Regions from separate parts of the Oceanobacillus phoenicis genome, predicted to be linked through region 1. Evidence: riboswitches for the same ligand, from Rfam matches in the RefSeq annotation. Region 1 holds a riboswitch; the other holds the start of a gene.

Region 1 (3,218 bases):
CTGGTTGGTTTTTACAGCAATGTTATTAGCTTCATTATTAATTCAATCAGCTACAAATATGTTTAATGAGTATTATGACTTTATTAGAGGGTTAGATAATGACCAATCTGTGGGAATTGGCGGATCTATTGTACGAGATGGTATAAATCCAAAACATATTCGAAATTTAGCATTCTTGTTTTATGGTATATCTATATTGATAGGAATATACATTTGCATGATGTCTAGTTGGTGGATTGCAATTATTGGTTTATTTTGTATGATAATTGGTTATTTATATACTGGAGGCCCTATTCCAATTTCATATACTCCATTTGGAGAATTATTCTCTGGAGTATTAATGGGATCCGTTATAATCGGTATCACTTACTATATTCAAACAGGAACGATAACTTCGGAAATGGTTTGGATTTCCATTCCCATAACTATCTTTATTGGCTGTATCAATTTTGCAAATAATATCCGAGATCGTGAAGGAGACAAACGTGGTGGCAGAAAAACAATTGCTGTCCTGATTGGAAAGGAACGGTCCGTAGCACTTCTTGGGACATTAATGGCATTAGCGTATATGATGACATTATTATTTATCTTAATCGGATTCCTTCCGTATTGGTCCATCATCACTTTCTTAAGTGCTCCAAAAGCATACGGAGTTATAACCAAATTCCGTGGCAAGAAAACATCGATTGAAATGATGCCTGCAATGGGAGCTACCGCAAAAACAAACACGATGTACGGCATGTTATTAGGGCTGTCATTACTTATAACAGCATTGTTATAACTTTGAAAGGATGGGACTATGACAAATAAATTAAGCAAGGATAAGTTGAATTATTTTAAAAAGAAGTTAGAACAAATGAAAGAGGAGTTAGAAGAAAAACAAGATAACAATACTAACTCTGATGAACTCGCAAATTATGATAATCATCCAGCAGACCTAGGTACAGAACAGTTTGAAAAGCAACGAGATGCTGGTCTTAATCTAATGAGAGAAGATGAATTACAAGAAATTAACGATGCATTACAAAGGATTGAAGATGGCACTTATGGGATTAGTGAAAAATCAGGTGAACCTATTCCAGAAGAGCGCTTAGAAGTAATGCCCACGGCACGCCTTTTAGTATCAGAGGAAGAGGAAAGTAATTAAAAAATATTGCGCTTATGCTGAAAAAAAGCTTCGCTACCAATATGGTAACGAAGCTTTTTAATTTATTTTATAGAAAACCTTGTTTGTTGTTGTTGAAGCCATGCATGCAGTTTTATAAATAAAGGAATAAATAATACTGCAATAAACACACCTTTTAACATATTAAATGGTAATACACCTGCTATAACAGATATCCACTTAACTTGATTCGACATCTCCCATCCCATAAACCAACCATACGCTGGTAAAATTAGATAGTAATTTAGAATACTCATTCCAACTGCCATCACAATCGTTCCAATAACTAACCCCGTGATTAAGCCTTTTATCCCTTTAATTCGGTGATAGATCATAGAAACTGGTACAACTAACATTACACCTGCAATAAAATTAGACAGAACACCGATTGGGTCTCCAGATCCGGAGACTGCAAGATATAATAAATTTTTAAAACCAACTACTACAATTCCAGCTATTGGTGAAAAAATCAATGAAGCTATCAAAGCAGGTACATCACTAAAGTCTACTTTTAAATATGGTGTCGGTAAAAACGGTAAAGGAAAATTAATAAAAAATAATACCAATGAGATTGTACTTAATAACGCAATGATAATTAACTTTAATAGATTGTTCCTTTTGGATTTTTGCATCTGTGTCTCCTCCATCAGTTCATTCGACTCCGATCTTGTGATGAAGGACGATAACCTGTTTTGCATTACATTAAAAACCCTAGAGCGAGGCCCTAGGGTTTGAATACATCGTCAAATAATGCACACAAAAATCGTGTAACACAAAACATGATCGACATCTTCTCCCATCCAGACTATAACTGTCGGTACTGGAATCTAACCAGATCAACCACATAACGTATGCAGCTCGCGGACTTTACCGCCGGTCGGGAATTGCACCCTGCCCCGAAGATTGGAATCGAATATTTATTTGTTAGAAACTATTATACATTCACTTTGAATTTTTGGCAAGTCTATTTTTTTGGGATGAAGTCAGTATCAATGCTACCGTAATTGCTGAAATACCAGCTGATAGCTTTCCAATAATCATCGCAGTCACCATGGATGATTCTATACCTGCAACAAAACCTAAATGACCACCAAATACAAATGCACCACTCACTGCAAATGCTACATTCATAACCTTTCCGCGTTCATTCATTTGAGGTAACAAGGCTAGCATAGGAATCACATGAGCTACAGATGCTATTAGTCCTGTCGTTGCAGCGGAATTTATTCGTAAACTCTCACCAATCTTTTGTAAATGTTTTGAAGCAAGCTTTGTAATTGCTGCAACAAGCGGAAAAGCTCCAGCTAACACAATTGCGATTAAGCCAACTATTTGAATACCTTCTTCTAAAGGTGCTAACCCCGGGATAACTGTAATTTTAGTAATGGTTTCAATACCAATCGCTAATAATCCAATTAATGCAATTGTTGTCACTGTTTTACCTAACCAATGAAATAGTATAATCATCTTGTCAGCAAAAAATAGTAATCCTATTAAAATAAAAATTGAGAACACAATAGGAATAATAAGATTTCTAATCATCATCGACCAGTCAAAACCAGCATAAAATCCTCCCATTAAGCACCCAAAGGGTATTGTACTAACCCCAATCATAATACCTTTCGCAAAATAAGCTTGATCTTGTTTTTTTATCATACTGAGGGCAACCGGTATGGTAAATGAAATCGTTGGTCCGAGCATTGTTCCTAAAAATACCCAAGCAAATAATGCTGCCTCATTACTTTCAGCCATTTGTTCTGCAAGTGCTTGTCCACCCATATCTAATGCTAATATTGTATTCGCGAATGTAGCTGGATCTGCCCCAATCCAATTATATATAGGAGTTACAATTGGAGTTAATATATTTGCGATTACAGGAGCTAAAGAGACAATTCCTACAATTACTAATGCCAACGTCCCCATAGACGTAATTCCTTCTTTAAATTTCTCGCCCAAACCGAAGCGATTACCAGCTAAATAATCAATTCCACCTAAAAATAAAAATACTGCTAATATAAGCATTATAATTTCGTTTATATTCATATGATTACCC
Region 2 (3,218 bases), 1.1 Mb from region 1:
TGAAGTTCAATCCGTATTGGCAAGCTACGTACTTAATTAATATAGTTTAAGAGCTGTAATAAGACAGCTCTTTTTTAGTATCCGGAGGGATGAAGATGAATTCAATTGAACTTTTAAAAAAGTTTGGCTTTAAGGTAGAACATGAAATGAAAAGCATTTATCCATTTGCTCCGGTATATAAAGTGGATAATTATATTGTCAAAAAAACGCAATCACCTTATGAACTAGCTATCAATCTAGTAAATTATGTTGAGTACCTAGGTAAGCAACAAGTCTCTATTGTAACTCCGGTTAAGTTAAATGAAGATAATCCCAAACGTGTTGGTGAAGAATATTATGTATGTTATCCATTTATAGAAGGGATAACATACAGCGCTAGAGAAGCGGAAATATATCAAGCTGGTAAGTTACTTGGAAGCATTCATGCGTTAAGCACGGACAATAATGACTTTGATTTGGAAGCGTATAATGTTTTTGATTTTTATCATCATGAAGTAGACGAATATATGGAAAGAATCGATCGTTTTGTAACATTGTATCGTGTGGATATAGATACGGATAAATTACGTTCCATATTACATGAATCAATAGATCACCAATCATCCCTTCAACAAGCAAATTTAGCGTGGGTTGAGACACCGCATGATTACAAAGCGAATAATCTCATCTACCAACAACATCCAGTACTTATCGACCCAGATAATGCGAAATGGATTCCGCGTATATTCGATATTTCATTGGCTTTGTTATTGTTTCATAATGAATTAGATAGTGCTCCTGATCGTATTTTTACACCAGAAGAATGGCAAATTTTCTTGAACGGATATAAGAAGTATCAGCAATTTACACTAGAGGAAATAAACTACTGGAAAATAGCTGTAAAGCATGTTTTTCTCGATGAGGTCATGTGGTTGATGGCAGAAGTGGAAGAAGATTGGGGAAGACAATCTCAACGAGACTTGTTTGTAAGTATAACAAAATTGCTTGATAAGATGGATCAATATAGTATTTATTAAAATATATCTTGGCAAGCAATTTTAGATGTGTATTGACATTAACTCTCTGAACTTATACACTTTTACTTAGAATTGAATAGTGTATTCTTCGGGGCAGGGTGTAATTCCCGACCGGCGGTGACAAGTCATCAGAACTTGAAGTCCGTGACCCGCTTTATGCGGTGGATCTAGTGAGAATCTAGAACCGACAGTAATAGTCTGGATGGGAGAAGAATAGCTGTATGGATACGTATATCTATTTGACGTGGAGAAAACCAGGTTTTTTCTAGTAGTCTTAAATTTACGTATTTTTACACATATCGTTTATTAGAGTTAGCTTAAGCCCCGCAATCTACATATTGCGGGGCTTTTTATATGGAGTGAATGTTATGAAGTTCACTTATCCTCTCACATTGGTTCTAGGGTACGACTAATTCTTTAGTTGTTGCTATTAATTCCCCTTTTTAAGAACACATTCATTTCTTGATTTAAATTAAATAAAAGGAGCTGATGGTTTGTTTACAGGAGTTGTTCAAACAATTGGGCAAGTTACAAACGTGGAGAAGAAACGAGAAACAATTCAACTTGATATTCAGACAACGGAAGCGCAATTGCTGCATTACAACGTTGGCGATAGCATGGCTGTCAATGGTGTGTGTCTGACTGCCACAAAAATAGCTGGAGATACATTTACAGCTGATGTCATGCCAGAAACATTTCGATCTACTAATCTTCAATATGTGAAGAGTGGATCCGCCGTTAATCTAGAAAGGGCGATGCTTGCGACAGATCGGTTCGAGGGGCATATCGTTGCGGGTCACGTAGATTCTACCATTACCGTTAAACGTACATGGAAAGACCAAAATGCATATTACATGAGTTTTACTTTACCGAAACAATATGCGCAAGAAGTAATTGCGAAAGGTTCAGTCACATTGGATGGAACGAGTTTAACGGTTGCAGAAAAATCTAGTCATGCATTTACAATTAGTTTGATTCCCCATTCACAACATGCATCGATTTTGTCCCAACGTCGAGTGGGTGATTACGTAAATTTGGAAACTGACATGCTTGCTAAATATATTCTTCAAGCAAACAAGCAAACCTTATCACAGTCCTTTTTACAAGAAAATGGATTCTAAGGAGGGTAAAAATGAACGAGCAAAGCAAGATAGAGCAAGCGATAGAAGATTTACGAAATGGAAAACTTATTATTGTTGCGGATGATGCGGACCGAGAAGCAGAAGGAGATCTTGTTGGGCTCAGTGAATTTGTAACACATGAAAATGTTAATTTTATGACTAAGTATGGACGAGGATTGATCTGTGTTCCTATCACAGAAAAACGAGCGTTGGAATTAGATTTACATGCAATGTCTGAGAATAACACTGATACGTATGGGACTCAGTTTACGGTTAGTGTTGATCATTATACCAATTCCACAGGGATTTCTACGGCTGATCGTGCAGATACGATAAGGGCTTTAGCGGATCCATTATCAAAAGCGACTGATTTTAAACGTCCGGGCCATATGTTTCCGCTTATAGCGAAAAATGCAGGTGTATTGGAACGTAGAGGTCACACAGAAGCAGCTGTTGATTTGGCTAGACTATCCAATTCGATTCCATCGGCATATATTTGTGAGATTTTAAATGATGATGGGACAATGGCAAGATATCCAAATCTAAAGAAATTGGCGGCACAATGGAAGTTGACCGTAATTACAGTAGAAGATCTCGTTCAATATCGAAAAAAAGGAATAGCGATAGAAAATTAATTTTAAAGGAGTTTGATCATATGACAATTTATGAAGGCAACTATAATGGACAGGGCAAGAAGATAGCGATTGTAACAAGTAGATTTAATGAATTTATTACTTCGAAACTATTATCGGGTGCAGAAGATATACTTATTCGTCACGGCGTAGCTAAGGAAAATATTGATGTGATTTGGGTTCCAGGTGCTTTTGAGATTCCTTATATCACCAAGCGCGCAGTTCATTCTCAAAAATATAACGGTGTATTAACGTTAGGAACAGTTATTCGCGGAGCAACTACACATTATGATTATGTTTGTAATGAAGTCTCTAAAGGTGTAGCTCAAGTAGGGATGAATAGTAACATACCAGTATTATTTGGCGTGCTAACAACAGAGTCAATTGAGCAAGCTGTAGAAAGAGCTGGGACAAAAGCTGGAAATAAAGGTGCGGAAACAGCGCTCGGA

Evidence for each region. Region 1 has a riboswitch for FMN ahead of ABC346_RS10680 (ECF transporter S component). Riboswitches for the same ligand answer to the same signal wherever they lie in the genome.
Region 2: it holds a riboswitch for FMN, as region 1 does, so the genes downstream of both, ABC346_RS05685 (riboflavin synthase) here and ABC346_RS10680 (ECF transporter S component) in region 1, are expected to answer to the same signal.

What each region holds. Positions count from the first base shown of each region.
Region 1 covers NZ_JBDFME010000001.1:2,153,204-2,156,421, reverse strand. Annotated here, with positions in the region: gene ABC346_RS10690 (1,4-dihydroxy-2-naphthoate polyprenyltransferase) at 1-781, shown strand, start outside; gene ABC346_RS10685 (TraR/DksA C4-type zinc finger protein) at 800-1,147, shown strand; gene ABC346_RS10680 (ECF transporter S component) at 1,210-1,797, opposite strand; FMN riboswitch at 1,950-2,073, opposite strand; gene eutH (ethanolamine utilization protein EutH) at 2,108-3,208, opposite strand.
Region 2 covers NZ_JBDFME010000001.1:1,054,324-1,057,541, forward strand. Annotated here, with positions in the region: gene ABC346_RS05675 (PH domain-containing protein) at 1-40, shown strand, start outside; gene ABC346_RS05680 (phosphotransferase) at 96-1,016, shown strand; FMN riboswitch at 1,097-1,234, shown strand; gene ABC346_RS05685 (riboflavin synthase) at 1,511-2,137, shown strand; gene ribB (3,4-dihydroxy-2-butanone-4-phosphate synthase) at 2,149-2,772, shown strand; gene ribH (6,7-dimethyl-8-ribityllumazine synthase) at 2,793-3,218, shown strand, end outside.